4 regions of the Actinopolymorpha sp. B17G11 genome follow, and region 3 is predicted to be linked to each of the others. Evidence: predicted binding sites of a transcription regulator. Region 3 holds the regulator's gene; each other region holds the start of a gene.

Region 1 (4,833 bases), on a different contig from region 3:
CCTCGGTCACCCTCTCCAGGTTCGCCCGCCGGCGTACGACGTCGATGGCCAGGTTGGTGGTGACCCTCAGGACCCATGCGGTGCGGTGGCCGGCGGAGGTGTTGATCCGGTCCCAGGCCGCGTACGCACGAGTCAGGGCCTCCGCCGCCACATCCTCGGCCGATGCCTGGTCGGTGAGGATCCGGCGGGCCAGGCGTACCGCCCGCGGGAACAGGTCCGGAAAGGCTCCCGTAAAACTCCGAATGTGCCCTTCGTCGTAGTCGTCGCTCGGCATGTCCATCACGTTGTACACGTACGAAGGACCCGGAGCGATGACCATCCCGGGACGGTTGTTGTCCGGGTTTCTCCGACCCAAGCGGGTCCGCGTTTCTAGGACCCGAGCGCCAGCGGTGCGGTGACCCGGACGTCGGCGGCGTTTCTGCCGACCTCCACCCGGTAGGTTCCGGGCACGAGTGTCCAGCCGTCGTCCCAGACCTCGGCGGCCCGGCGAGGCACGGTGACGGTCACCTCGGCGGCTTCTCCCGGCGCCGCGCTGACGCTCGCGAAACCGGTGAGCCAGCGGGCGGGCCGCTCGGGTTCGGGCGCCTCGGCCGCGAGGTAGACCTGGACGACCTCCCGGCCGGCCCGGGTGCCGGTGTTGCGGACGCCGACTGTCACCTCGGCGAGATCCGGATCGCTCGCCGGTCGTACGTCGATGGTGTCGTACGACCAGTCGGTGTAACCGAGACCGTGCCCGAACCAGTACGCCGGGGCGGGGCCCTCCCGGCGTTGCCATGCGCGGTATCCGATGAAGATCCCTTCGTCGTACGCCAGCACACCGTCGACCGGCTCGACGTCGAGGATGGGGCAATCGGCCGCGGCCACCGGCCAGGTGGTCGGCAGCCGCCCGCCGGGCTCGGCGACTCCCGTGAGTACGTCGGCCAGGGCCGCGCCGGCCTCCTGGCCCGGGAACCAGACCAGCAGGACGGCCGCCACCTCGTCGCGCCACGGCATCTCCACCGGCGAGCCGGCGTTGACGACGACCACCGTGCGTGCGTTGGCGGCCGCGACCTTCCGGACCAGCTCGTCCTGACGTCCGGGGAGCGCGAGGCTCGACCGGTCGAAACCCTCCGACTCGACCTCCTCGGTCGTTCCCACCACGACGATCGCGACGTCCGCGGTTCCGGCAGCCGCAGCGGCCTGCTCGATCAGCGCGTCCGCCGGAGGCGTCGGAGTGGCATGGCCGAGCCGGAACGTGATGAACGCACCCTCGTCGCGGTCCTCGGCACGGGCGACCCGGTGGGTCAGCGACACCTGGACCGGACGTCCGGACGAGAGGTCGACGTCGAAGCGCAGCTCCGGCGGGTTCAGTAGCGCCGCGCCAGGATCGTCGCTGTCGGCCTCCAGCCGGCCGGCGAACCGCTCCACACCGTCGACGACGAGCCGGTAGTCCCCCACACCGGCGATCCCGAACCGGTGGGTGCCAGCGATGGCTGGTGTGAACTCGCCCGCGACCTCGACGCTGTCCAGGGCCGCGAGGTCTACTCCGTCCGGCAGGTCGCCCAGCCAGCGGGCAGAGCCGTCCTGGAGCGGTTGCGTACCGAGGACCGTGCCGTCGGCGGCCCGGAACACCGCGTGCAGCCCGAAGTCGCCGGCCGCGGGAGCGAGCTTGGTCCGCGGATCCGCGCCGACGGCGTACGTCACCTCGGGCAGGACCGCCCGGAGACCGTCGAGCGGCGAGACGACCCGCTCCGGGAACACCTGTGCCGAACCACCGCCGAGGACGCGCGCCTCGGCCGCGGCCGCACCGATGACCGCCACTCGCGTGAGCCGGCCCGGGTCCAGCGGGAGCAGGCCGTCGTTACGGAGCAGGACGAACGACCGGCTCGCCGCCTCACGCGCGAGGCCCTCGCCGTCGACCGGTTCCGGGAGCGCTTCGGGCGCCACGACAGGTCCCGCGCCCGCGAGCAGACCCACCCGCGCCGCCAGCCGCAGCACCCGGCGGCAGGCCTCGTCGACGACGGTCAGGGGCACCCTGCCCTCCTCGACGGCGCGCGCCAGTGCCTCGCCGAAGACGGTCCGCGGCCCGGGCATCGCGACGTCCAAACCACCGAGCGCCGCACCCACGGTGTCGCGGGCCGCGGTCCAGTCGGAGACATTCACCCCGTCGAAGCCCCATTCGCCCTTCAGCACGCCGTTCACCAGCCCGTCGTGCTCGGTCATCGTCGTGCCGTCGACCTTGTTGTATGCCGTCATCACACCCCAGGCGCCGGCCTCGCGCACGATCGCCTCGAACGGCGCGAGGTAGAGCTCGCGCAGCGCCCGGTCCGACGCGCGCACGTCGACGGTGAACCGGTCGGTCTCGGAGTCGTTCGCCACATAGTGCTTGACGGTCACACCGACGCCGCCGTCCTGCACACCCGCGACGTAGCCCACCCCGATCCGGCCGGTGAGGAACGGATCCTCGGAGTACGCCTCGAAATGCCGTCCACCGCGCGGGCTCCGGTGCAGGTTGACCGTCGGCGCCAGCAGCAGGTGCACGCCCTTGCGGCGCGCCTCCTGGGCGAGCAGCCGCCCGACACGCCGGGCCAGCTCCGGATCCCAGGTCGCCGCGAGCGCGGTGGGGCTGGGCAGCGCGATCGACGGGTCGTCGGGCGTCCACCGGGTTCCGCGTACGCCGATCGGCCCGTCGGACATCACCAGCGACTTCAACCCGATCTCGGGCACAGCCGGGAGCGACCAGACGTCCTTGCCGGCAAGCAGGCTCGCCTTCGTCGCGAGGTCCAGGCGCGCGAGCGCCTTGTCAACGGCGGACTCGATCTCCATGGCCTCGATCTGCATGACGTGGACTCCTTCTGGGACGCGGGCCTTCGAGTATGGCCGGCCCTGGGGTCACGTCACCAGGGGCGCCGGACGTAGGACAGTCCAACCGGGTAAGGGATCGACGGGTTCGAACGGGTTGTCGCCAATGCCTGATCCGATGCCGTCCCGAGGCCAACGTTCTGAATGTCAGCCGGACGACGACCGCGCTTCCAGGTGTTTCTCCCAAACAGGAGGAACCCAGCTCCGTCCACGTCAGGGACTGCTCAGCTGCCAGGCAGGTCTCCGCCGAAGGTGAGAACCCGACCGTCGCAGTCCCTGAGCTGGAACTCGCGCAGGCCGTAGTACCGGTCGTGCAGGTCCTGCAGGAAGGTCACGCGGGCCGCCTTCGCATAGGCGTACAACGCCTCGACGTCCTCGACCCAGAAGTACGCGTCGCAGGACATCTTCTTGAAGTCCTGGTTGGAGTGCACGCCCCTGCCGCGCTCCGTCGTCCGCCCCAGCATCACCCGCTGGCCGTCGCGGTGCAGGATCGCGAAGACGGGCTCACCGAGGCTCTCGTGCATTCGGCCATGCGCGTGGTCCTCGCGGAGGTAGTCGCCGATGTCGAAACCCAGGTGGTCGCGGTACCACTCGGCGGTCCTCGCCACGTCGTCGACGAGGAACATCGGTGCGATCCCGGTGAGCGTGCCTGGTGCGGTCGTGGTGGCCATCTTCTGTCTCCTCTCGGCCCGGGCGAGGTCGATCCCGGGCCCTGGCTCGTCCCCGAGTGGTCGGCCGGACCAGCGCTGCAGGGCTGCCCGGTCGGTGAGCTGCAGCTTCCCGACGATGTTCGCGACGTGGTACTTCACGGTGTCGACGCGACATCCGCGGATCTGGGCGATCTCGGCGTTACCTAGCCCTTCCCGGACCTTCAGCAGGACCGCCCACTCGGTGGGCGTCAGCACGTCAGGGTGCGGCGGGCGGCCACGTGGCCGGGGCTCCCGACGGTTGTCGCGCGCTGCCATGCCCGGAGCCTAGGTGGCCCGCCCGGGCAATTACCTCCCCCTCGACGCCCGGGGCATCCGAGGGCGCCTCCGCGGGTCGTCGACCACGTCGGACCTACGACAACCCAGAATGGTCGTCGTGGAGAGATCTGAGGTGCAGGACGGTGACGGCCCGGCTGAACCGCGACCCATGCCGGCGTTCGAGGCCCCGGTTTTCGAGGCCCTGGTGTTCGACTTCGACGGGCTCATCCTCGACACCGAGGTACCGGAGTTCCAGGCGTGGCAGGAGATCTTCGCCGCCCATGACGCCGTACTGGAGATCGAGATCTGGGCGCAGTGCATCGGCAGCTCCGATCACGGCTGGGATCCGTACGCCCATCTCGCCGACCTGAGCGGCCGAAGCGTCGACCGGACAGCCATCCGTACCGCCAAGCGGGCCCGCGTCCACGAGCTGATCGCGGCCAACCCGATCCTGCCCGGCGTGGAGGCGTATCTCCGGGACGCGCGAGAACACGGCCTCAAGATCGGGTTGGCGTCCAGCTCCCCGCTGAGCTGGGTCGACGGGCACCTGCGCCGGCTCGGCCTGACCGAGCACTTCGACACCGTCAAGACGTCCGAGGACGTACGCAGGACCAAGCCGGACCCGGCGCTCTACCAGGTCGCCGTCGAGGCACTCGGCGTCGCGCCGGAGCGGGCGATCGCCCTGGAAGACTCCCCCAACGGACTGGCGGCGGCGAGGGCGGCCGGACTGTCCTGCGTCGTCGTCCCCAACGCGATGACAAGGCAGCTCCCCCTCCACGACGCCGACATGGTGCTGACCTCCATGGCCGACATGCCGCTGGTCGAGCTGCTCCGCGGCGTTGATTCGTCGTCCCGGCGCGGGTTCTGAGCTGTCGCCCGTCGACGAGCCAGCGTTCGGGTGAACGAGGGTGGCAGTGTCCAAGCGTTCCGACAGCGGAGCGTTGCGATGGCTCACAATGCTCACCCCATCGCGTTGGGTCGAGGGCATGCTTGCCGTGCGTCACGCCCGCTTCAAGTTCTTGGAGCA
Region 2 (4,833 bases), on a different contig from region 3:
GTGGTGTGGTCGGGCTCAGAGCGCCAGCCGTGCCGGCTCGAAGCCCTGGCGTTGGCGCAGCACGCTGCTGGGGTAAGGGCGGCCAGCTTGTGTCGCAAGCGGTTCGCTAGCCGGACGTCGCGTCGCGTTCGTTTCTTTGGGCGAGGCTCTGGGCTTGCCCTGCGTGTATGTCGCTTACCCATTCCCAGCCGGGCTTGGCCGATGGGCCGATCCGCGGGTCATCGGGAGCATGGCCGTCACGCAGGGCTTGCACGTACGCGCGGTCCTGTTCGATCCGTGCGCGTACCTGATCAGCTCCGACGACGGACCCATGACCGGGGATGAGGAAATGGACCTCGTCCGCCACGTCCTCGAGCAGCCGCAGCCCAACGAGGTAGTCCTCGATCGGGTCATTGGTGCTGTTGAAGTCGTCGAGCATCGGAATGAAGACATCGGACAGCATGTCGCCGGCGACGAGAACACCGCGTTCCTCGATCAACAGTGCCGCATGGCCCGGGGCATGCGCCGGATGCTCGATGAGCCGGACTCGAGGGCCATCCCAAGGAACCTGCGCAGTTTCGGCAGGCAGAGCGGTGATGAGGCCGAACGGGTCCAGCGGTATCTCCTCGGCGATTTCCGGCGGTAATCCCTCGGCGACGCGGGCCTTCCAGTCCGCGTTCGACCGCAGATCTCGCATATGAGCCGCGCAGCGGGCTGTGCCGTATCGGGGCGCTTCGCCGAGTTCGGCGTGCCAGAGCACGTGATCCCAGTCAGGATGCGTCGAGAAGCCTGCCGCGACGGTCTGGCCCCACTCGCGAAGGTCGTTCGCGAGGCAGGTCATTTCATCGCCTGTTATCCCGGGGTCGATGAGTAACACGCCGGCCCTGCCCTGCACGACAACGGTGTTGTTCTGGAGCAACTCGCTCTGGTGGACCAACACACCTTCCGCGACCTGCGTCAGCATGGGGCTCCTTCCGCTTGTGCTTCCTGGTGTCGATCCTCACGCATGTGGGTTGATCTCGGCTGTGGTGAGGTCGGCGAGTCGTTGTGCGGTGTTGAAGTGGGGGGTGAGCTGGTTATTGGTCAGGGCGAAGGAGGTGCCGGTGGCGGTGTCGGCGTAGACGTAGCTTCCGCCACCACCGACCCAGCCGAACGTGGTAGGTGTCTGTTCCGTGCGAGTACCGATCCGGCCGAGCGGATAGCCCGGGGCCAGCCGCGCATGGTTACCGAAGACCTTGGGTCGGTCACTCAACATGAGAGAGATATGTCTGCCGCGGCGTGCAGGCCCGCTCGGGTCACAGGTCGCCGGTCAGTACGGCTTTGCCGGTCTCGCCCTCGAAGGGCACTGAGGCGTGCTCGTGGACGATCTTCCAGCCGTCGTCGAGTTTGCGGAGACAGCTGGTCGCGCGTACCCACATGCCGACTTCGGTGCCGTCGAGCATCGTGCCGCTGATCCGGACCAGGAAGTGGCAGAAGGCGAGGTCGGCGTTCGCCGTGATCGTCAGGTCGCGGATCTCGTGGCCGATGCCGGTGCGGTACGCCGCGAGCCACTCCCGCTTTCGCGCTGTCGACTCGGCGCCACGATGGGCGAAGGGGGCGACGGCATCGAACACCACGACATCGGCGTCGTTCGCGGCGGCCAGCGTGGTGGCGTCCTTGCCGGCAAGTGCCTGCGTGCGGGTCTCGAACAGCTCGCGGATCTCGGCTTCGGCGTTCGGGTCGTTCGTTCTGTGCATGGGGGACACTCCCTTCAGGACTGGCCGAGTTCGCGGCCGAGTGCGTCGAGCCAGTCGCCGGTGCCTTGTTGGCGCCACTCGGGCTGTTCCTGGTCGTCGAGGAAGGTGTCCTGTTCGGTGAGCACCAGGTGCGTGCCGGTGCCGTTGGAGACGAACTCCACGGTGGTCACCGACACGGTCGCCAGCACACCGCGGCCGTACAGCAGGGTGGTGTAGACGATGCGCTCGTCGGTCAGGATGTCGCGGTAGACCGACTCGGCGACGATCTCTGCGCCGTCGTCGGTGCGTCCGTGGGCGGCCTCGGCGCCACCGACGCGGAAGTCGAGGGTGTAGTCGGCGTCGTCGGCAGCGAACCACTTCGCCTTCGTGTCGCGATCGGCCCAGGCCGCGAAGACCTGTGCGGGCGAGGCGGAGTAGGTCCGCTCCAGCGTGAACGTGCTGTGTTTCACCGAGTGCTCGGTCATGATCTGGGCTCCTTCGAGGGGTCGTCCGGGGGTGTGGTGGTCGTGGTGTGGTCGGCCGCGCTCTCGCCGAGGACGTCGCCGAGGCGATCGAGGCGGTGCTCCCATGTCGTTCGCTGGAGGCGCAGCCACTCCTCGGCGCGCCGCAGGCCTGATGGATCGATCTGGCAGGTGCGGACGCGTCCGGCCTTCTCCGATCGGACCAGCTCGCTCGTCTGGAGTACCTGCAGGTGCTGGACCGTGGCCGCGACCGTCACGCCGAGGAGGCGCGCCAGCTCACTCACCGTCGCCGGGCCGCGGGTCAGGCGCTGGATGATCGCCCGGCGGTTGGCCTCGGCGAGAGCGTGGAACACCCGATCCGCGGCCGCCGACTCATGGTTAAGCATGCACTTAACCGTAGGGGTGACCCTCCAGAAAGTCAAGTCTTCGCTTAAGCTTTTGCTTTCGGCTCGACTGGGCACGGACTTCAGTCGCGGGCATCGGTGTCCGGCCATCGCCCCCTCGAGGTAGGCCTGCCGTGGCGTGAGGTCGCCGAGGGTCCGGGTGGCCGGATCGTGTTGTAGAGCTGGCGGTTCCTACGTGGGGTCACGCCAGAAAGCTTGGCGCAGTAGAGATTGACACCATCGAACGTACGTTCGATGATGGAGTGGTGGCTGGTTCTGCGCAGGGACGCACCCTCGACGTCGTACGCACGTCGGCAAGCCAGCCTGCCGTGGCCGAACGCACCGGATCGAAACCCGGCATCGCGGACCACAGTCGGGCGAGGCGCAACCGTGCGGCGGTGGTGGAGGAGCTGCGGGCCGAGCTCGCGGCCCGCCCGGCGACTGCCACGGGATCCGGCCGGGCGGTGCCCACCCTCCCCGCGCTCCCGGCCTTCGGCGACCTGCTGCCAGAGCGGGGACTTCGCCGGGGCGCGAGCTATTCGGTCCAGCGTTCGGCGATGCTCACCATGGCGCTCCTGGCCGGAGCGTCCCGGGCGGGCTCCTGGTGCGGGATGGTCGGGATGCCCGGTTTCGGCGCGGAAGCCGCGGCCGGGCTGGGCATCGACCTCACCCGGGTCATCCTGGTCCCGGCGCCGGGACGACAGTGGCTCAACGTTGTCGCGACCCTGGTCGACGTCCTCGACCTCGTGGTCGTCCGCCCACCTGCCCGCCCCTACGACGCGGAGACGCAGCGGCTGGCCGCCCGAGTACGCGAACGCGGCGCCGTCCTTCTCGTCCAACGCCCGGACTGGCCGGGATGCGAACTGCGGATGGCGATCACGTCGAGCACCTGGCACGGCCTCGGCGCCGGGCACGGGCACCTGACGTCTCGCGAGGTGACCGTCGAGGCGACGGGGCGGGGCACCGGCGGGCGACGTCGTACGACCCGGTTGTGGCTGCCCGACCGCGCCGGGGACGTCCGCGTCGCCGGACCGGCGGATCGCGCCGACCTCGCTCCGCTCACCGAGCTTGCTGAGCTTCCCGACCTTGCTGACCGTCCCGGTCGCACCAGCCTCCCTGGCCGCCGGTGGGAGCGCGCGGGATGAACGCCGTACGCACGATCGTCGTCTGGTTCCCCGACTGGCCGGTGACCGCTGCCGGGCGAGACGCCGGGCAACCACCGGACGCTCCCCTCGCGGTCCTCGACAAGGGGCAGATCTTCGCCTGTTCGCACGCCGCGCGCGCGCATGGCGTGAGACGCGGGCTGCGGGTCCGCGAGGCGCAGGCGCGGTGCCCTGACCTGGTGACGTTGGCGTACGACCCGGCTGTCGACGCCCGGGAGTTCGAACCGGTCGTCGCCGCGATCGAGGCCCTCGCCCCTGGCGTCGAGGTCATCCGACCGGGGCGGTGCGCGCTCGCGGCCAAGGGGCCGAGCCGCTACTACGGCGATACGTTCGGGCAGATCCTGCGTACGCACCTCGAGGAGGCCGGCCACAGCTGCGTGATCGGGATCGCGGACGGGCCGTTCGCGGCGGAGCAGGCGGCGCGTCTGGCCGAACGCTCCGGCGAACGGGAGCTGGCCTTCCCGCCCGGGGAGTCCGCCCGCTGCCTCGCCTCGCTCCCGGTCGACACACTCGACCGGCCCGAGCTCGTCGACCTGCTGCGCCGGTTGGGTATTCGTACGTTGGGTGCGTTCGCCGCGCTGCCCGCCCGACAGGTGCTGGCCCGGTTCGGCAACGACGGTGTCGCCGCGCACCGGCTCGCCGCCGGCCGTGACGACCGACCGCTGGCGACGCGGCGGCCGCCGCCCGAGCTGGCGACGGACGCCGCGTTCGAGCCGCCGGTCGAGCGGGTCGACCAGGTGGCGTTCGCGATCCGCGGCACCGCCGAACGCCTGGTCGCCGGGCTCGCCGAACGCGATCTGGTCTGCACCTGTCTCCGGGTCGAGATCGACACCGAACGCGACGAACCGCGCAGCCGGCAGTGGCGGCATCCGCGGTGGTTCAGCGCGGCCGATGTCGTCGACCGGGTGCGCTGGCAACTGCAAGGGACCAGCACTCGTGCGTCCGACACCTCGGCCGCGACGTCGGTAGGCGGAACATCGGTGGGTGGCGGCTCGACCGGCGCAACCGGCTCGGATGGATCGGATGGATCGAGCGGATCGGGTGGCGGCTCGGGCGATGGCAGACCAACCGAGGAACTGACCTCCGGTGTCGTACGCGTCCGGCTGATTCC
Region 3 (4,833 bases):
GGTCGGCGTTCCCTGGGGAGAAGAAGGACCCGGGGGGCGATGCCGAGAAGGAGTCGGGACGCCGCCAGGCGCGGGCCTACGTCGAACAGGTCCGTGACATCGCCGATCGGATCGCGGCGATGTCGCCCCACGACGTCGTGTGGGTGGCCGAACGCGAACGTGGAGGGCCTGAACTGTGTGTGGCGCCGCTGTCCGTGTCGGGCCTGCTGCGGGTGCACCTGATGGCCGAGCGGACGTGCATCCTCACCTCGGCGACGTTGAAGCTGGGCGGCGACTTCGACGCGGCGGCTCGGTCGGTGGGCCTGCGACCGGTCGACCGCCTCCCTGATCCGCCGGAAGGCCACGAACCGGTAGGCGACCAGCCAACAGGTGACGGGCCGGATGGTGAACGCCCAGAAGGTGACCGCCCAGAAGGTGACCGCCCAGAAGGTGACCGCCCAGAAGGTGACCGCCCAGAAGGTGACCGCCCAGACGGAGACCGGTCAGGACGTGCGGCTGGCCGTCACACAGGCGGTGAGAACGCAGAACCCGGCGGCGCTTCCACCGACCCGGCCGCGGCGGCGGGCACGGACGTCGTGGAACCCTTGCCGTGGCGTGCGCTCGATGTCGGTTCGCCGTTCGACTACGGCCGGCAGGCGATCCTCTATGTCGCTCGACGATTGCCGCCGCCGGGGCGTGGTGGCATCTCGGAGCGCACGTTGCAGGAGCTGGCACAGCTCATGGAGGCCTCGGGCGGCGGGACACTCGGCCTCTTCTCGTCCCGCCGCGCCGCGCAGGACGCCGCGGCAGCGGTTCGGGAACGCCTCGGCCTCGAGGTGCTCTGCCAGGGCGAGGGGCAGCTGGCGGAGCTGCATCGCCGGTTCGTGGACGAGCCGCGGACGTCGTTGTTCGGCACCTTGTCGCTCTGGCAGGGACTGGACGTGCCGGGCGACACCTGCCAGCTCGTGGTCATCGACCGCATTCCGTTCCCGCGTCCCGACGACCCGCTCGCCTCGGCCAGGCAGCGCGCCGTCGACGAGGCCGGCGGCAACGGCTTCATGGCGGTGGCGGCGACCCATGCCGCACTGCTGCTCGCCCAAGGCGTCGGCCGGCTGATCCGGCGTTCGTCCGACCGCGGGGTGGTCGCCGTGCTCGATCCCCGGCTGGTCACGGCCCGCTACGGCGGCTTCCTGCGGGCGTCACTGCCACCGATGTGGTTCACGCCCGACCGCGACGTCGCCGTCGGAGCGCTGCAGCGTTTGCGCGCCGCCCGCGACGCCTGATCAGTCCGGCATGCGTACGCAGATCGCGATCGGGGTCTGTTGGCGGCCCTGACCGAACGGGTTGTCCCGGAACAGTTCGCAGAAGAAGCCGGGGCGGCGATCGGTGTCGTGTCCCAATACGTCACGGCCGAGGTCGTTGGAGTCGATGACGACGGTGCCCGCCAGCGTCCCGGCGATGTCCTCGGGGAGCTGGGCAGTCACGGCGTCGGTGATGGCCGTGGCCACCTTGCCAGGGTCCTTGGGCGGAAGCTTCGCCGAGACATTGGACGGGAACGCCGAATAGGACGTCGGGCCGTCGATCGCGTTGACCCGGTGCCCGGCCACGACGTAGAACCATCCGCGCTGGCGGACGGCCTTGCCGACGACACTGGCTGCTGCCGCTGCCAGGATCCTGGGAAGGCCCGCCTCGTTGATCGCCAGCTGCATCGTCCAAGGGCTGCCGAGTCCGATGCCGTGCGGCGTGCGCTGGACCAGCCGGGAGAGGACCCTGGCCGCGGGTCCCGGGTCGATCTCCCAGGTGAAGTAGGACCGTCCCTGCGAGATCGCCACGATCTTCTCGCTCACCACGACGTACCACGGTCCCTCGAAGACCCCGCTGAAGTGGGGACTCTCCGCGACATGGCGCGCGGCATCGCGGACGTAGGCCGTCACGCGGGTCGGCACGTCGTCGCCGCGGGCGAAGAGTTCAGTCTGGAGGGGGATGCGTGCCCATCGCATCCCTTCGACCTCCACGACCAGACTCTTGCCGTCGTTCGGGGCCAACGGGTCCTTCGCCGGCGGTGGATCGTGCGGGACAGCGGACCGCGCGTGGTCAGCTCCTGACGTCGCGTCGGTCCCCGTCGTGGAGTTTGTCATGCTGCTCCCGGTCGTCAGGTGGTGTGCGCGGCACCCTGACAGGTCAGACGCGCCGCAGGACCGCGACGACCTTACCGAGGATCACGGCGTCGTCTCCAGGAATCGGCTCATAGGCCGGGTTGTGCGGCAGCAGCCAGACCTGCTTGCCGCGCCGGCTGTAGGTCTTGACGGTGGCCTCACCGTCGATCATCGCCGACACGATCTCGCCCAGCTCGGCCGTGGGTTGCTGGCGAACCACCACCCAGTCGCCGTCGCAGATGGCCGCCTCGACCATCGAGTCTCCCTTGACCTTGAGCAGGAACAGCTCACCTTCGCCCACCAGCTGACGGGGGAGCGGCATGATCTCCTCGACAGCCTGCTCGGCGAGGATCGGTCCACCGGCGGCGATCCGGCCTACCACGGGCACGAACGCCGGCGTGGGATGAGCGTCACCGCTGTCGGTCTCGTCGTACGTCGTCATCCGGGCACTCGAGACGGCCCGGCGGTGCGTGTCGGGGAACAAGACCTCGAGCGCGCGGGGTCGGTTGGGGTCGCGCCGGATGAACCCCTTGGTCTCGAGGACGCGGAGCTGGTGGGCGACCGATGAGGACGAGGTCAGACCGACGAGCTCGCCGATCTCGCGCATGGCAGGTGGATATCCCCGGTTTTCGACCGACTCGCGGATGACTTCCAGGATTCGGCGCTGCCTGGGCGTGAGGCCGGTGGCGTCCGGCGGCCCGTCGGGCAGTTCGCGCACGGCCGCGGTGGAGGAGTCGCGATCGGACTTCTTCCGCTTGGGCATAGCGGTGTTCTCCTTCCGAGGGTTTCCAGGAAGGGCTCCCGGGTTCCCGCCGGGTGCCCACATCGAGGAGCGTAGGGCCTCCGTCATCCACTTTCAAACATCTGTTCGACGGCGTGTCGCGAGCGTGTCGCGGACCGTGCAGGACGCCGGTCGCGCCCACCTGGCCGATGGGGGTCTGCCTGGCCGACGTGGGCGGGGCTGGTCCTCTCTTATGGGAGAACCTGTGGCCTCGAACCTATTTTCGACCCTGCGGTCTGGCGGGCTGTCGGTGGGATGGTGTAGAAAATCGTCCAGGCGTTCGATCGAACAGTCGTTCGACGTCGAGCAAGGTCGAGGTTCGTTCTCTCGCCGTAGGAGGTCGGCACATGAGCAGCAGTGCGCCAGTCGTGCACATCGACGAGTTCCGTTCCCGGCGGACCTCTCGGGCGGGCGCGCCCCACCTCCCGGAGGCACTGTCGGACAGTGGACGGCTCGAGGCGGTCCCCCGCAGGGCCGCCGCCGAGCGCACTCCGGCGCGAGTCCGGCGCGGTCCACGGCCGCGGTTGGTGCGGGCGTGTCATCGAGGGCTGGTGGCGGGTGAGCCCGTGCAGGCGCCGGTCACCCTGACCCGGCGGGGCCGGGTCACCGTTCTGGTGATGACGCTGGTCTTCCTCGCGCTCGGCGTCCTCGGCTCGGTTGTCCTGTTGCAGGGCGCGTCGGCCGCCGACGCGGGCTCTGACGGTGGTCAGTCGGTCCGGACCAGGACGGTGACGGTGGCGCCAGGGCAGACGCTGTGGGAGATCGCCGCACGAGTGGATCCTGATGCCGACATCCGGGCCACGGTCGAGGAGATCTCCCGGCTCAATGGCCTGACGAGTGCGGGTGACCTGGAGATGGGCCAGTCACTCGTGGTCCCAGTTCGTTCCGGTGGCTGACATCGCCGCCCCGAAGGTCTGGCCGGCGACACGCCCGGCTATCGCGGGTTCTGTCCCGCCTTGCGCCACCTGACCTGCAGCGACGCGGGGAGAGGAGTGTCGCCGGCGCGTCGAAGCTTGCATGGGTCTGGCGACCGACGTACGGTACCCCTAGATATGGTAGTTACAGAGCTGTAAGTCGTCCACAGGTTGTGATTCGAAGCCCACAGGTTCTCCCCAGGGAATCCACAGTCTCATCCCCAGGAGAAGCGCGATCTGGGCCCCGAACCAGGACATGTCGGGCAGATCTTGACGGCAGGGCCCGATCATCTGATCACCGCCGCCTGGACCCCGAGGAGCGCGCGTCATGCACTGCCCTTTCTGTCGACACCTCGACAGTCGCGTCGTCGACAGTCGTACGACCGACGACGGCACCGCGATCCGGCGCCGTCGCCAGTGCCCTGAGTGCGAGCGTCGCTTCACGACCGTCGAACAGGTCACCCTCGCCGTGGTGAAGCGCTGCGGAGTGACCGAGCCGTTCAGTCGGGACAAGGTCGCGGCCGGTGTGCGCAAGGCGTGCAAGGGACGGCCCGTCGACGAAGATGCCCTCGCGCTCCTCGCACAGCGCGTCGAGGACGAGATCCGGGCTAGCGGTTCGGCCGAAGTTCCGTCGCACGAAGTCGGGCTCGCGATCCTCGGTCCGCTGCGGGAACTCGACGAGGTCGCCTACATGCGGTTCGCAAGTGTCTACCGGAGCTTCGGGAGCCTGTCCGACTTCGAGACCGAGATCGCGCTTCTGCGCGCCGAGCGGGCCGAGACGGTTCCCGAACCCACACCCGAGCGGGAATCCGCCCACCCCTAGGAGCAGGGCCACGACGGCCGAACGGGACCAGGTGGAGAACGGCTCGCCACAGACCCGTTCCTGGGCAGGCGAGGGGAAGCGTCCGGACCAGGAACACCAACACACCAGAAGGAACCAAGGAGAGGCAGCATGACGGAGACGGTGAGCGGCTCAACCCGCGGGGGGGCGAGGGGACGTACG
Region 4 (4,833 bases), on a different contig from region 3:
GCGAGGTCGCCAGCGTGCTGGATCGCGGGCCCGCTGGTGATCCGGAGCGGCGCGCTGAGCTCGGCCGCGATGATCATCGCCAAGGTCGTCTTCCCCAGCCCTGGTGGGCCCGAGAGCAGCACGTGGTCCGGTGGCCGGCCGCGACTCCGCGCGGCTTCCAACACCAGTCCCAACTGGTCCTTGACCCGGGACTGCCCGATCAGCTCCTCGAGCGTGCGCGGCCGGAGCGCGGCTTCGACCGTCGTCTCGTCGACGCGGGCCTCCGCTTCGACGAGGGAGCGCCCACCTGGACGCTCGCCGCCCACGTGATCGCCGTTGTCGGCGTACGAGGTCATCGATCAGCTCCCCGGCAGAGGGTTTTCCCACGGCATGTCATGCCCGGGAGAGCGTACGAAGGGCGGCGCGGAGCAGACTCGCCACCTCCGGCGCCGCGCCTGTCTCGGCCTGTTCCTGCGCCAGGGGTTCCACCGCGTCGAGTGCGGTCTCTGCCTCCCGCGTCGACCAGCCAAGGCCGAGCAGTGCACCGCGGACCTGGACCCGCCACGCGACGGTGCCGCCAGCGGCGGCCGGCACGGGAGTTCCGTTCGCCGCGGCACCCGTACCGGCAGTGGGTGCGCCGAGACGGTCCTTGAGCTCCAACACGATGCGCTGGGCACCCTTCTTGCCGATCCCGGGAACCTTGGTCAGCGCCACCAGATCCTCGCGGGCGACCGCGCGACGCAGGTCGTCGGGCCGGTGCACGGCGAGCATCGCCTGCGCGAGCCTTGGTCCCACACCGCTGGCGGTCTGCAGGAGCTCGAAGACCATGCGTTCGTCGTCGTCGGCGAAGCCGTAGAGCGTGAGCGACTCCTCCCGGACGACCAGACTGGTCGGGACGCTCGCGGTCGCGTCCACCCGCAGGTCGGCCAGCGTGCCCGGTGTCGCACGGATCTCTATCCCGATGCCGCCGACATCGACGACGGCGGAGTCGAGTCCGACAGATGCGACCTTGCCTCGTACGAATGCGATCATCGAGGACCCTTCCGGTGCGGCTCGCCGGCACCTTCGGCGGACTGTGTGGGCTGAACGGTCTTCGTGGACACGGCAGCGGCAGTGTGCCAGCGGGCGCCGACAGCCTCCCGCGCGGCGACGACCGGCGGGCGGCCACGACCGACCGGGCCGCGGCGGTTCTGGCTCCGCCCCGCCGCGGCCTGCCGGGCGGCCTCGATCCGGGCGGCGGCAGGGCCACGCCACAAGTGGCAGATCGCGAGCGCCAGGGCATCGGCCGCGTCGGCCGGGCGGGGCTTGGCGGGAAGGGACAGGATCCGGGTCACCATGTGGGTCACCTGTTCCTTGCCGGCGCGGCCGTTGCCGGTGACCGCCGCCTTCACCTCGCTGGGCGTGTGGAGGGCAACCGGGATGCCACGTCGCGCCGCCGCGGTCAGGATGACGCCACTCACCTGGGCAGTGCCCATCACCGTGCGGACGTTGTGCTGGCTGAAGACCCGTTCGAGCGCCACGGCATCGGGTGTGTGCTCGTCGAGCCAGCTGGCGACCACGCGCTCGACCTCGAGCAGCCGGCCGCCCAGGTCGAGGTCGGGATGGGTCCGCACGACATCGACCGCCAGCAGGCCCAGCCGGCGTGGGTGCTCGCTCTCCACCAGTCCGAGGCCGCAGCGGGTGAGGCCGGGATCGATTCCGAGCACGCGCACTGGTCCTGGACCCTCCGCCTCACCTGCCGCCGAACGTCTGTTCGGGAGGCTATCGGGCCCGCGCCCACGAGGACGTGGCGACGCGCCGGCCGGCCCCGGATCCGCGGGTGACGCCGGCGGGCCCCGGATCCGCGGGTGACGCCGGCGGGCTCAGGATCGGCGGGTGGCGCCGGCGGACTCAGCCAGGCCAGTCGAGCCGGGGCAGCGGCCCCTGTTCCAACGGCCACCACTGGATGAGTTCGGTACTGGCAACCGTGGCGAGGACCAGAGCCACGACCGCGAGCACCGCCCCGGCCACGACGGAGACCCAGCGGCGACGGAGTACGGCGGAGAGGATCCGCTGGCTCCCATGCTGGACGCCCTCACCCTCGACACCCCACCAGGCCAGCGCCGCGACGACGAGCCCGATGCCACCGGCCACCAGGTCCCAGCGGGGCGTGATCGCACCCGCGTAGAAGAACAGGACAACGACGCCGACGAGGATGCCCGCACCGGTGACGGCGATCGGCAGGGTCAGCGCAGTGACCAGAACCGAACGCACGAAGTGCCACGGCAGTGCCGCGCCGACCGCCACGGGGTCGAGTCCGCGACGCCCCCTGGTCGATCGCCGCCGCCGGAGGAAGCGGGCCGACCGGTCGACCGTACGGCTGACCACCAGCCAGCCGGTCAACGCTCCGGCCGCGATGAGCGGCACGACGGCGGCCAGGGCCGCGAGGACGGCGAACGCGAGCGTGGTCACGACCCGGTGGGGTCTGACCGGCCCGTGATAGACCGGCCAGGAGGGTTCGGGCGTGCGTTCCTCGGTGTCGGCGGCCTCGCCGTCGTCGGCGTACGGCTCTCCCGGGTCGGCGCCGGGGTCGTACCTGTCGTCGTACCCGTCGTATCCGTCGGCGTGGTCATCGCCCGCGGGCGCGTACCTGTCGTCGGTGTAGGTGTCGAGCGGAGGGGCTTCGGACGCGGCGCCGGCCATGGGTGTGGTCGATCCGTTGCCCAGGTGCGTGTCGGGGATGCCTGAAGCCGGTGCCTGCGACAGTGCGACGGTCCGGTCCGGCGGCGGCTCGCCGGTCTCGAGCCAGCGCAGGAGTGTCGGTGCGCTGGGACGCTCGGCAGGGTCCTTGGCGAAACAGAGTTCGAGAACCGGAAACAGCCAGTCTGGGCAGCCGTCGAGGTCCGGACCTTCGTGCAGGACTCGATAGGCGACAGCCTCCAGTGGCCCCTTGCCGAACGGTGAGCGTCCAGTCGCGGCGTAGGCAACGGTCGCGGCCCAGGAGTGGATGTCCGCGGCCGCCGTGATCTCGGAACCGTGCAGGATCTCCGGCGCGACATAGCCGGGGGTTCCGTAGACCAGACCAGGCACGGTCATGCGGGTGTCGTCGGCGATCTGCGCGATGCCGAAGTCGATGACGACAGCGATTCCGTCATCGAGGAGGACGTTGCCGGGCTTGAGGTCCCGGTGGACGACATCGGCGCCGTGGATCGAGCAGAGCGCGTCGGCGAGGTCACCGGCGAGGTCGGCGAGGTCGGCTCCGTCGAGCGGTCCGTCCCGCTCCACCACCTCGTGCAGGGGTGGTCCGGCGACGAAGTCGGTGACGAGGTACGGCGTGGCAGCCGCGACGTCGGCGTCGAGGACCTGGGCGACGTGGCGGCCCCGGACGCGTGCGAGCACCTGCGCCTCGCGGGCGAACCGCGCCCGCGACTCGCTGTCGCCGGCAACGTGCGGGCGGAGCAGCTTGATCGCGACGACCCGCCCGTCGGTGTCGGTGGCGCGATGGACGACGCCCATCCCGCCCTCGCCGATCCGTTCACGCAGCAGGTAGCCGTCGAGCCGCGTGAACTCGACAGTGGACGCGTCGTCGGTCAGGTCCCGCTGCACGCAAACACGGTAACCGGCCCGCGACGGCTATGTCCGGCGCACGCCACGCCACGCTGATGGCGAGTCGCCAATGCCCGAGTCCGGCGAACCACGCGAACCCGTCGCTAGCCGACCTTCTCCATGATGTCGTCGGACACGTCGAAGTTGGCGTAGACGTTCTGCACGTCGTCGCAGTCCTCGAGCGCCTCGACGAGCCGGAACACCTTGGGCGCGGTGTCCTCGTCGAGCGGAACGGTCACACTCGGGACAAAGCTCGCTTCGGCCGATTCGTAGTCGATGCCGGCGTCCTGCAGGGCCGTGCGGACCGCCACCAGGTCCGACGGCTCGGAGATCACCTCGAACGCCTCGCCGAGGTCGTTGACCTCCTCGGCACCGGCGTCGAGCACGGCGAGGAGTACGTCGTCCTCGGTGAGCGCCTTGCCGTCCTGTTCACGAGGGAGGACGATGACGCCGCGCCGGCTGAACATGTACGACACACTGCCCGCGTCGGCCATCGAGCCGCCGTTGCGCGTGGTGGCGGTGCGGACCTCGCCCGCCGCCCGGTTGCGGTTGTCGGTGAGGCACTCGATCAGGATGGCCACGCCGGCGGGTCCGTACCCTTCGTACATGATCGTCTGATAGTCGGCACCGCCGCCCTCCAGACCCGAGCCACGCTTGACCGCACGGTCGATGTTGTCGTTGGGGACCGAGGACTTCTTGGCCTTCTGGATGGCGTCGAAGAGGGTCGGGTTGCCGGCCGGATCGCCGCCGCCGACCCTCGCTGCGACCTCGACGTTCTTGATCAGCTTCGCGAAGAGCTTGCCCCGCTTGGCGTCGATCACGGCCTTCTTGTGCTTCGTGGTTGCCCACTTGGAATGACCGGACATGGCGGGTAGGCCTCCTTCACGCCGAAGACGCGGTGGTCAGCTCGACAAAGTATCGGTGGACGCGGTCGTCGCCGGTCAGCTCCGGATGGAAGGCCGTCGCGAGCAGGTGACCCTGGCGGACCGCGACGATCCTACCCAGGGCGGGGCCGGAGGCGACCCGGGCGAGTACCTGACAGCCCGGGCCGACGCTCTCGACCCAGGGCGCGCGGATGAACACCGCATGGAACGCACCGTCCAGATCTGCGAACTCCACGTCCGCCTCGAACGAGTCGACCTGCCGGCCGAAGGCGTTCCTTCGGACGGTCATGTCGATCCCGCCGACGGTCTCCTGGCCGGGCGCGCCGTCGCGGATCCGGTCGGCGAGCATGATCATGCCCGCGCAGGTGCCGAAGACCGGCATGCC

What was found. Region 3 encodes LexA, which represses DNA repair genes until DNA is damaged. Its sites were predicted from a motif close to TCGAACANNTGTTCGA; they were not measured.
Region 1: the regulator LexA is predicted to act here: its motif matches at 2,930-2,945, upstream of ABN028_RS17115 (beta-glucosidase).
Region 2: the regulator LexA is predicted to act here: its motif matches at 2,800-2,815, upstream of imuA' (DnaE2-dependent mutagenesis accessory factor ImuA').
Region 4: the regulator LexA is predicted to act here: its motif matches at 1,721-1,736, upstream of ruvC (crossover junction endodeoxyribonuclease RuvC).

The regions. Positions count from the first base shown of each region.
Region 1 covers NZ_JBEFTW010000015.1:85,851-90,683, forward strand. Annotated here, with positions in the region: gene ABN028_RS17110 (sigma-70 family RNA polymerase sigma factor) at 1-319, opposite strand, end outside; gene ABN028_RS17115 (beta-glucosidase) at 370-2,820, opposite strand; gene ABN028_RS17120 (LuxR C-terminal-related transcriptional regulator) at 3,066-3,806, opposite strand; gene ABN028_RS17125 (HAD family hydrolase) at 3,925-4,674, shown strand; gene ABN028_RS17130 (hypothetical protein) at 4,721-4,833, shown strand, end outside.
Region 2 covers NZ_JBEFTW010000005.1:108,865-113,697, reverse strand. Annotated here, with positions in the region: gene ABN028_RS07755 (MBL fold metallo-hydrolase) at 107-943, opposite strand; gene ABN028_RS07750 (hypothetical protein) at 980-1,234, opposite strand; gene ABN028_RS07745 (YybH family protein) at 1,275-1,715, opposite strand; gene ABN028_RS07740 (SRPBCC domain-containing protein) at 1,730-2,179, opposite strand; gene ABN028_RS07735 (ArsR/SmtB family transcription factor) at 2,176-2,562, opposite strand; gene imuA' (DnaE2-dependent mutagenesis accessory factor ImuA') at 2,826-3,704, shown strand; gene ABN028_RS07725 (DNA polymerase Y family protein) at 3,701-4,833, shown strand, end outside.
Region 3 covers NZ_JBEFTW010000002.1:259,860-264,692, forward strand. Annotated here, with positions in the region: gene ABN028_RS03540 (ATP-dependent DNA helicase) at 1-1,262, shown strand, start outside; gene ABN028_RS03545 (hypothetical protein) at 1,263-2,117, opposite strand; gene lexA (transcriptional repressor LexA) at 2,161-2,898, opposite strand; gene ABN028_RS03555 (LysM peptidoglycan-binding domain-containing protein) at 3,264-3,812, shown strand; gene nrdR (transcriptional regulator NrdR) at 4,159-4,653, shown strand; gene ABN028_RS03565 (vitamin B12-dependent ribonucleotide reductase) at 4,783-4,833, shown strand, end outside.
Region 4 covers NZ_JBEFTW010000021.1:97,133-101,965, forward strand. Annotated here, with positions in the region: gene ruvB (Holliday junction branch migration DNA helicase RuvB) at 1-335, opposite strand, end outside; gene ruvA (Holliday junction branch migration protein RuvA) at 373-1,011, opposite strand; gene ruvC (crossover junction endodeoxyribonuclease RuvC) at 1,008-1,685, opposite strand; gene ABN028_RS21160 (serine/threonine-protein kinase) at 1,870-3,564, opposite strand; gene ABN028_RS21165 (YebC/PmpR family DNA-binding transcriptional regulator) at 3,669-4,430, opposite strand; gene pdxT (pyridoxal 5'-phosphate synthase glutaminase subunit PdxT) at 4,447-4,833, opposite strand, start outside.